One region of the Rhizobium sp. BG4 genome, then DNA from elsewhere that is predicted to be linked to it. Evidence: predicted binding sites of a transcription regulator. Region 1 holds the regulator's gene; each other region holds the start of a gene.
What was found. The regulator LexA, encoded in region 1, represses DNA repair genes until DNA is damaged. The targets are predictions, from matches to a motif close to TGTTCNNNNTGTGTTCNG.
Positions count from the first base shown of each region.

Region 1 (3,274 bases):
GCGCGAGAGGAAAGCCGGGATTTGCAGGATGTCGACGACGGTTGCGACCTCCGCACACTGCTCCTCGGTATGAATGTCCGTCAGAACCGGGAAGCCGAATTCCTTCTTCAGGTCAGAGAAGACTTCGAGCGACTTGTCGAGGCCGATGCCGCGCTGCGCCGAGAGCGAGGTGCGGTTCGCCTTGTCGAAGGAAGACTTGTAGACGAGGCCGATGCCGAGCTTCTTGCAGAGTTCGCTCAGAACACCGGCGATCATGAAGGCATGTTCGCGGCTTTCCATCTGGCAGGGTCCAGCGATGATCGACAGCTTGCCGGCATTGGAAAAGGTAACGCGGCCAGCGCCTTCGCCGACGGCGACTTCTGCATTGGTGTTGCTCATTGGGTCTCCTCGAAGGCGAAGATCGCGCCTTGTCCCGGCGCCGGCTTCACCAATAGACGATTGTTCATATTCACGTAGGTGATCCCGTTAGCAGCCAAATGCGCCGCTGTCACGGCCAGATCAGCGACTGTAAAGACGATTGCCCGCGCCCGCAGGCCGTTATCGGTGCCAAGCGGCTCGACATCGAAATAGGCCTCCATCCCTTCTTCGGAATAGATGGCGATCCGGACATTACTGAGGGCGAAGGAAAGGCCGAAGGCGGCCTCACCGGGCGCAACGCCGCCACTTGCCGTCTGCAACAGCGACGCGAAGGCGTCGGGTTCCTCCGCGCTGAGGGCAATCTCGACAATGCCGAGAACGCCGTTGGCATGAGTCTCCAGCACCTTGCGATCGGCCGGAAAGGCGTTGATCCGCTGGCAGGCGAAAAAGAAGACATCGGGCGCCCTCAGATCGGCGGCAAAGGCGAGCTTGAAGGCGCCGGTCGCCTGCGTTCCATCGGGCATGACGATCGGGCGCGAGAACTCCACCATGTCACCGCCGCTCAGCTGCGCGCCATCATAGGCGGCCCTGTCCGCATCGGCATCGTCAGTGCCGAAGACGACTGCCGAGAAGCCATCATCGCCGCAGCGGAAGCGGAAGGCCTGGTCGCGGGCGACAAAGCTGTTGCCCTTGGCGGCGGCGGCATCGCACTCCGCCTGGCTCGCGATGCCGAGCGGCTCCAGATAAGTCTTGTCGGCGAGGAAGACGCAGGCATTCTCCGTTCCGAACGGATGACGGCCATTGGCGGCGACGGTGAAACCGAGACGGCCGAGTCGCTCGCGGGCGACATCGATGTGGGTGACGGGCAGTACCAGATGATCGAGCGGATGCGTCATGGCGGTTCCCTCCGGTGAAGCCGGCAGAGATTTGCACGCCGCGCCGGGCAAAGCGCAAGCGCGGATAACCAATCCGGCAAAGAAACTTTCAAAAATGACGAAAAATGACGGGAAGTTTTACCAATATTTAGGCACTTGCGGAACACATATGGAACATATAGTGTCCGTTCTGGCTTTGTTTCACGAATCTGGGGAAAGACTTCGATGCTGACGCGCAAACAACAGGAGCTTCTCCTCTTCATTCACGAGCGGATGAAGGAGTCCGGCGTACCGCCGTCCTTCGACGAAATGAAGGATGCGCTCGACCTCGCCTCTAAGTCGGGCATTCATCGCCTGATCACAGCGCTCGAAGAGCGCGGCTTCATTCGCCGCCTACCGAACCGCGCCCGCGCACTGGAAGTCATCAAGCTGCCCGAGGCCTACAGCCCCAGCATCCAGCCGCGCCGCGGCTTCTCGCCAAGCGTCATCGAAGGCAGCCTCGGCAAGCCGCAGCCCGTTGCGCCGCCGAAGCCGGCGAACGAAGACAATAGCAGCTCGATCTCGGTTCCCGTCATGGGCCGCATCGCCGCCGGTGTGCCGATTTCTGCGATCCAGCAGAACACCCACGACATCACCGTTCCCGCCGATATGCTCGGAAACGGTGAGCACTATGCGCTTGAGGTCAAGGGCGACTCGATGATCGAGGCCGGCATCTTCGACGGCGACACCGTCATCATCCGCAATACCAATACCGCCAATGCCGGCGATATCGTCGTCGCCCTTGTCGACGATGAAGAAGCGACGCTGAAGCGGTTCCGCCGCAAGGGCGCATCAATCGCACTCGAAGCTGCCAATCCGGCCTACGAGACCCGTATCTTCGGGCCTGATCGCGTCAAGGTTCAGGGCAAGCTTGTCGGCCTTATCCGCCGCTATCACTGACTGGCCCTTCATCGCCATCGAAAGTGCCGCTGCGCCAGTCATAGGCGCGGTGGCGGGTCCAGGGGCGGTCGAGATCCTCGAAGGATGCGGTGACCGCTGCAGCGCCTCCATCGAAGCGCAACTCGACAGAGCCTGTCTTTCTTAAGGTAGCGCCGGTAAAAAGCAGTGCGCCAGAGCGGCAGCTTTCGAGCCGCAGGCGCACCGGTGTGACGACGATATCGGATGCATCGCAGGCGGGGCCGAGGTAAGCGGCATTGTCGATGACCGTCAGCACCGAGCCGTTCTCCAGCTTTGCCGTGCACCAGGCTTTCTTTACGCAGGAAAACCGCTCTTCCCTGGCATTGGCCGTGATTGCGCTCTGCGCTTCCTGCTGTTGCGCTGGTGTCAGCCTTAATCTTTCGCCCGGCGGCGCGGGACCGATGCCGATGTGATGAAGATCGGCTCGCGATGGCTGTCCAGCACCAGAGCCCGTTTCCACTGATCGAAGATGAAACCCGGCGGGCGCTCGCGATTGGTGGCGATTGCGCTGGAACCGATGATCCCCGCCATGCTGCCGTCCTCAGCAATGACGATCTTCGGTGGGGGCTTCTCGGGAAGCATGACGACCACAAGCGTCGACAGGGCCATGATTGCCGTGCCGATGTGCCTCAGCCGGGTGCGCAGCAGGGTCAATAGCAGGAAGCCCGCGACCGCAGCCGGGAAATACCAGGCAGGCAACCGGCCGACGCCGATATCACCGCCCCAGGACGAGACGGTCTTGGCGATCGCGATCACCAGATCGAGACCGAAGCCGACCACCTGCCAGGCCCAGGCATCCAGCCCGAACGGCATCAACAGCATCGCAAGCAGCCCGGCCGGCATGATGACGAAGGAGATGACGGGCATGGCGGCGAGATTGGCAGGCAGGCCATAGGCCGTCAGCCGGTGAAAATGCTCGATCGAGAACAGCGCCGTCGAGAAACCGCCGATGACGGAGGTGAGCAGGATGCCGCCGAAGAAGCCGGCCGCCGATGACATGAGCCTGACCGCCCGCAATTTCGCAAATGGCTTGTCGCGCGCCGGCCGCTCCTTCCAGAGCGCATAGCCGGCGACCAGCGCCAGCG
Region 1 covers NZ_CP044125.1:59,538-62,811, forward strand. The annotation lists gene kdsA (3-deoxy-8-phosphooctulonate synthase) at 1-378, opposite strand, end outside; gene F2982_RS00325 (VOC family protein) at 375-1,253, opposite strand; gene lexA (transcriptional repressor LexA) at 1,458-2,171, shown strand; partial or broken gene F2982_RS00335 (ComEC/Rec2 family competence protein) at 2,152-3,274, opposite strand, start outside.

Region 2 (3,274 bases), 1.8 Mb from region 1:
GATAGTCCCGGTGACGAGGAAATCGCGCCGCGGATGTCGAAGCCCATGCCGGCAAGACGAGACAGGATATCCTTCAGCATCGCCCGCTCGCCGCCGAAGAGATGCGAGCAGCCTGTTATGTCGAGGAAGAGCCCGTCCTTGCCATCGAGAGCGACCAGCGGCGTATAGCGGTCACACCAGTCGGCGACGGCCTCGAGCAGGCGTTTGTCAGCTGCCGCATCTTCTTCCACGACATCGATGATCGGGTGGATGGCGCGGGCTTCGGCGACGCCGAGACCCTTCTTGAGGCCGAGTTTCTCCGCCTTCTCGTCCAGCGCCGTCAGCCGCATCGTATTGTCGGAGCGGCCAGAGCAGACGATTGGAGCGGCCTCAGGACGCCTTTTCGAACGCCACGAGAGACCCCACCGCTTGCGGGCGATCCTGTCGGTCGAAAGATGCGGAAAGTACAGCGCCAGAATGCGCTGCCCGCTGTTCTGGAAAGCGAGTGACGGCTGGTTGTTCGACAGGGAGAAACTGGCGGTCATGGGGGTTCCACTCCAGGAAGAGGGAGAGGGGGGCCGGATTGCGGCTCTTCTCCAGGGTAAGATGAAAGACCGGATTGCCGATACTGCCGCCCAGCATCGAACCATCCGGCAGGGGCCGCTCCTTCGCGGGCGCGGGTTCGGCAAGAAAACGGAAATGTGCGCTGCTTGCCTCCTCCTCTCCGGATTGCCGCAGCAGCAGCAGGGACCGACCGGCCGATTTCGCCCGCAGGTGAAAGCGCCGGCTCTCGGCAAGGCCGAAGGATTTCGGATTGCCGCGGATTTCCAGGATCGTCGTCACGAAGGCGCCGCTTTCCAGCGCCGCTTCCGCAAGCCAGAGCGCATCCTCCAGTTTTCTGGGGCTCGCATGCAGGAAAAGCTCCGGCCGCAATCCGAAATCCTTCAGCCCGACGGCATAGGGCACCCCTGCCTCGATCGTGCCGACCTTGTCAGCGATCCAGAGGACGGGATTTTTTTCCTCGGCCCGATGCTGCAAAGCTGCGGCGATCGCCAGCGCAAATCCGCTGCTGCTGCCAGCATCGAGAAACATCTTCGTGCGGATTTCCGTCAGCGCATCGAGCGGCAATCCACCTTCGAGCGCCTCGTCCAGCTCCGGAATGCCAAAGCAGAACCGTGGTGTCTCATCCCTCTTTCGCGGTGCATTTCCCTTACCCAGCGCTTCCTGTTCGGCTGCCGCAAGCGCCGGCGCCGGTTTTCCTTCAAGCTTTGCAATGGTTTCGCGGAGCGCAAAAAGCCGCTCGCGCGTCACGGCCGTCTGTGCCATGACGTTCACTCCAGATCAGAATTGTTCCTGTTATGTTCTTATGGATTCCAGAGCTTGCCGGAAGAGTCAACAGCCGTTTGTTGTGAATTTATTCCTGCCATTGATTCCACACTCGAAAATCCTTCACAAAGGTTCTATATGGGCGGCAGAGAAAGGGGTTTTTGATGGCCCGCATAGACCAGAGCGAGGATTGGCGCGATCGCCATGCTCCGACGCTCAGCACATTTGAATCCCTGGCGATGGAGGCTTACAGCCACCTGCCAGACGAATTCCGTTCGCTTACCGCCAATCTGACGATCGAGATCGAAGATTTCCCGGACGACGACGTTTTCGAGGACATGGCGCTGGAAACGCCCTTCGACCTGCTCGGCCTTTTCGAGGGCAGAGGCATTTCGGAACGGTTCACGATGGAAACCGGCGAGCTGCCGAACCGTATCCGCCTCTATCGCCGCCCGATCCTAGATTACTGGGCCGAGAACGACGAAACGCTCGGCGATATCATCACCCATGTCCTCATCCACGAAATTGGCCACCATTTTGGCCTCAGCGATGACGACATGGAGCGTATCGAGGCGAGCGCCGAAGAGGCGGCCGACCGGTAAATCTTACTGCTCGGAGAGCTTCATATCCGGGTGGTAGTCCTTGCCTTCGACGTCCTTGACGATCGCCTGGGCGGCAATGACCTGCTTGGTCTCGGCATTGAAGGTCACCGAGGGAGAGCCCTGCAGCGACCAGCCCTTGTTGAGGGCATCGGTTACGCGGTGGCAGAATGCGGCATCGTCCTGGCCGGTCAGAAGGCGGTAGAGCTTCATGTCATGATTTCCGTTCAGCAATGAGGCGGGATTTATGAACCAGACTTTCCGCCTGGACAAGATGCAGGCGCTCGATCATCCGGCCGTTTGAATTGATGACGTTGAGGCCATCAGTCGCAGGATCGGCAAAGGCAGCGATAATCTCTTCGGCCTCGCGGATGGCAGCGTCGTCAGGTCCGAAATGCCGGTTGGCACTTTCGATCTGCGCCGGATGGATCAGCATCTTGCCATCGAAACCCATCGCGCGGGCATGGGCGCATTCCGCCTCGAAGGCATCCGCATCCTTGAAATCGTTGAAGACGCTGTCGATCGCATCGAGCCCATAGGCCCTGACGGCCAGGATCACCTGCATCAGCCACGGCACCAGATAGGTGCGCCCCGGCTGCGGCAGAACGCCGGTTTCCTTGCGCAGGTCGTTCAAGCCCACGACGAAGCAATCGAGCCTCGACCCGGCTGTCCGCCCGAACTCGGCGATCGCCGCCGAATTCAGGATGCCGCGCGGCGTCTCGATCATCGCCCAGATCCGCAGCGTTTCCGCGGCATCGGCATCGCCAAGCATGTCGCTGATCGCCATCACATCCTGCGGCTCGTCCACTTTCGGCAGCAGCACGGCATCCGGCTCGAGAGCCCGCACCAGCTCCATATCGGCAAGGCCGAAGCCGGAGGAGAGGGCATTGATACGGATGATCCTCTCCTTGCCCGCAAGCGCCGGACCGGCGAAGAACGCCTTCAGGTTTGCCCGCGCCTCATCCTTCTTCTCCGGCGCGACGGAATCCTCCAGATCGAAGATGACGGCATCGCAATCGAGCACATGGGTCTTTTCCAATGCGCGGGCATTGATGGCGGGAACGCTGAGCACCGAGCGGCGCAGGCTAAGGGAACGGGCGGGGGAATTTCGGCTCATCACGAATGTGTGCCAAGCTTTGTGAAGGCTGACAAGACAACAAAAAGCCACGCTTGCCTTGCACAGAAGGAAATCAAGGACCACATTCCTTTCGAAGAGAGGTCTAGAATTATGCAGAATATCCGTTCCATCTTCCTCATGCTGGCAGGCGTCACCGTGTTCGTGGCTCTTGCGCTGTTTACCTTCTCGGTCACGCTCGCCGTCGGCGGCATCTTGACCGTGCTGATGGTTGGCCGCGCCCTGTCGCTGAAGA
Region 2 covers NZ_CP044125.1:1,873,130-1,876,403, reverse strand. The annotation lists gene F2982_RS09660 (DNA polymerase Y family protein) at 1-329, opposite strand, end outside; gene F2982_RS31510 (hypothetical protein) at 370-1,305, opposite strand; gene F2982_RS09655 (metallopeptidase family protein) at 1,470-1,907, shown strand; gene F2982_RS09650 (DUF1737 domain-containing protein) at 1,911-2,117, opposite strand; gene F2982_RS09645 (CoA ester lyase) at 2,119-3,021, opposite strand; gene F2982_RS09640 (hypothetical protein) at 3,133-3,274, shown strand, end outside.
Region 2: F2982_RS09655 (metallopeptidase family protein) is a predicted target of LexA. The motif match lies at 1,328-1,345, and genes of this name have one in related genera.

Region 3 (3,274 bases), 270 kb from region 1:
ATTTGATGCCGCGCAGAGCAAGGTCACAGAGGCCCTGGCACTGCGGCCGGAGGATGCCGCCGCCCATTGCACTTGCGGCAACATCCTGGCGGCCCTGAAGCGCGATGAGGCGGCGCTGGCGAGCTATGACCGGGCGATCGCCCTGTCGCCCGGCTATGCCACGGCCTTCAACAATCGCGGCAATGTCCTGCGCCGCATGGGCCGTCTCGACGAAGCCGTCGAGAGCTATTCGCATGCCCTTGAAAAGGTACCGGATTACGCGCAGGCGGCATTGAACAAGGCAGCCGTTCTCGCCGAACTGCACGCGGTCGAACCGGTCTAGCGCTCGCGCTTGCCGCCGCCGAATGTATAGCCGGTCTCGACCGTGCCCTTGCCGAACTTGTCGCGCAGCTTGTCCATCGCCGCTTCCGCCGCCGCCCGCCGTGTCGACTGCTGGTCGATCAGATCGGGCGGATCGGCGCGGCCGGGATCGCAGAGATCGCTGACGCCGATGCCGATCAGGCGGAATTTCGTGCCGTCGGTCTCCTTCTCCAGAAGCTCGATGCCGGTGCGAAATATTCGGTCGGCAAGCTGGGTCGGGTCTTCGAGCCGCCGGTTGCGCGTCCGGAGCTTGAAGTCCGCGGTCTTCATCTTCAGCACCACGGTATGCCCGGCGATGTCATCCTTCTTCAACCGCCAGGAGACCTTCTCGGAGAGATTGCGCAGGATCGGCACCAGGTCGTCGTGCCGCGAGATATCCTCGAAGAATGTCGTCTCCGCCGAGACGCTCTTTGCCGCCTCGTTCAGATGCACCTCGCGGTCGTCGATGCCGCGCGAGAGACGGGCGAGGCGCTGGCCCATGCTGCCGTAGCGGCGCATCAGGTCGGTCTCTTCCATCTGCTGCAGCTGTCCGATCGTGCGGATGCCGTCGGATTCAAGCGTGGCGGCAAATGCCTTGCCGACGCCCCAGATCGTGGTGACGGGGCGAGGCGCCAGAAATTCGACCGCTTCCTCGCGGCCGATCACCGAAAACCCCCGCGGCTTCTGCAGATCGGATGCGACCTTCGCCAGGAATTTGCAATAGGAGAGGCCAACGGAAACGGTGATGCCGACCTCCTTTTCGACCCGCCGGGCGAATTTCGCCAGCGTGCGGGCAGGGGGATCGTGGTGCAGGCGCTCAGTGCCGCCAAGCTCCAGGAAGGCCTCGTCGATCGACAGCGGCTGCACCAGCGGCGTCAGCTCCTGCATCATGCTGCGAACCTCGCGGCCGACCCTGCCGTATTTCTCCATGTCAGGCCGGATGACGACCGCCTGCGGGCAGGCCTCCAGCGCCTTGAACATCGGCATGGCCGAACGCACCCCATGGATACGGGCGATATAGCAGGCGGTGGAGACGACACCGCGCTTGCCGCCGCCGATGATGACGGGCTTGTCCGCGAGCTCCGGATTGTCGCGTTTCTCGACAGCCGCATAGAAGGCGTCGCAGTCGATATGCGCCAGCGTCAGTCCGTAGAGCTCCTTGTGTCGCACGACGCGCGGGCTGCCGCAGGCCGTGCAACGGCGCGCTTCGCCCTTCTGCTCGGCAAGGCAGTCGCGACAGAAGCCGTGTGTCTTGTCAGGCGCAGGGTGAGTCATCGCTGGAACAAATGTTGAACATGGCGACTTTACGCTCTAAGCTTTCGAGTCTCAAGACAAGAGGAGCAGCCAGGCGTTGGATATCAGACGGCATTTTGAGGCCGTTTCATCGATGGGGGTAGACAGTCAGCCGCGGGCAGACGCCGGCGGCAACGACAGATGTTCGCCGATATGGGCGGCGGCCTCTTCCCATCCCGCAACCTTGGCAATGCCATCCATGGCGGAGGGCGCGAAGCGATGAATCTCCGATACAGGCATCAGATGCAGCAGCAGGCAGCTATCGACATGCTCGTGCACGGAATGCAGGTTGCGCACCATATCGTCGATGAAGACGACGGGCAGGTCGCGGGCGCCATGCAGGGCCTTGACGATCGGCCCCTTCGGCTGCAGCGAGGCGAGCAACGGATAGTCGAGCTCGAACCGGTCGAGCAGCCGGCGGCGCTGGTCGCGGTAGACGGGTGGCATGGCCGTGAGCAGAACGATATCGGCTGTCGCAGACAGCGCGGCGAGGCTCTCCCCCGCAAGCGCCAGCGGCGCCTGCCAGTCTTCCTGCCGCTCGAAAAAGGTCTCGATCAAGCGGCTGACTGTCACGTCATCGGCTGGCGCGCCATCCGCCGTCTCGATATTCCCATGCAGCTTGAAGGAGCGCGGCACCAGCCGGTAGCCTTCGCTGACAAGAAAGCGCTCGAACGGCACGATGAACTGCAAGACGACGTCGTCGACATCGCAGACGATCAGCGGCCTGTCGCCGAGGCGTACATGGGATGTGTCGAGACCGTTGATCAGCATTGGTTTCAATACTGCCCGGAATCGAGGCCTGGCGACGAGAAGTGCTGCCAGGCAGCCGTCAGCGCTTCCGGCGGTGTCTCTGTGGCTTGGCAGAATGCCATGGCTGTCGGCTCGTGCTGCATGACGAAATCGAGCATGCCCGAGAGGAAGCCCGGATCGTTGATGGCGTTGCGCACCTGCCCCGGCTCGACGCCTGTCAGCGCCAGGAATCGCGAGAACATGTCGGGTTCGTTGGCGAGCCAGCCAAGTACGGCAATCGCCGTTTCATGCGGATCTCTGGCGAGTTGTTTCGAAGTCTTGAAGTTGCTTTGCATTTCGCTGGGTAAGTTACCTTTTTTTCAACCAAATACCGGTAGCTTGCCGCTATCGGTTTCGTCGAGCCGCGCGTTCGCATGTCGCTTCACGTCAGGCGGACATTTGCAGGGACGGAACATAGGAACGAGCTTGCCATGCCCAAACAGGTGATGATTGTAGAAGATAACGAGCTCAACATGAAGCTCTTTCGCGACCTGATCGAGGCATCCGGATATACCACGATCCAGACCCGAAATGGCATGGAAGCGCTTGATCTTGCTCGCAAACATCGTCCGGACCTGATCCTGATGGACATCCAGCTGCCGGAGGTTTCCGGGCTTGAGGTGACCAAGTGGCTGAAGGAAGACGACGAGCTGCACGTCATTCCCGTCATCGCCGTCACCGCCTTTGCGATGAAGGGCGATGAGGAGCGTATCCGCCAGGGCGGTTGCGAGGCCTATGTCTCAAAACCGATCTCCGTCCCGAAATTCATCGAAACGATCAAGACCTATCTCGGCGATGCCTAGCGCATCGGAAAGAAGCCTATGACTGCGCGCATTCTGGTTGTTGACGATAT
Region 3 covers NZ_CP044125.1:334,310-337,583, reverse strand. The annotation lists gene F2982_RS01875 (GNAT family N-acetyltransferase) at 1-322, shown strand, start outside; gene F2982_RS01870 (DNA polymerase IV) at 319-1,614, opposite strand; gene F2982_RS01865 (hypothetical protein) at 1,741-2,403, opposite strand; gene F2982_RS01860 (DUF3572 domain-containing protein) at 2,409-2,717, opposite strand; gene F2982_RS01855 (response regulator) at 2,853-3,224, shown strand; gene F2982_RS01850 (PleD family two-component system response regulator) at 3,243-3,274, shown strand, end outside.
Region 3: F2982_RS01870 (DNA polymerase IV) is a predicted target of LexA. The motif match lies at 1,618-1,635, and genes of this name have one in related genera.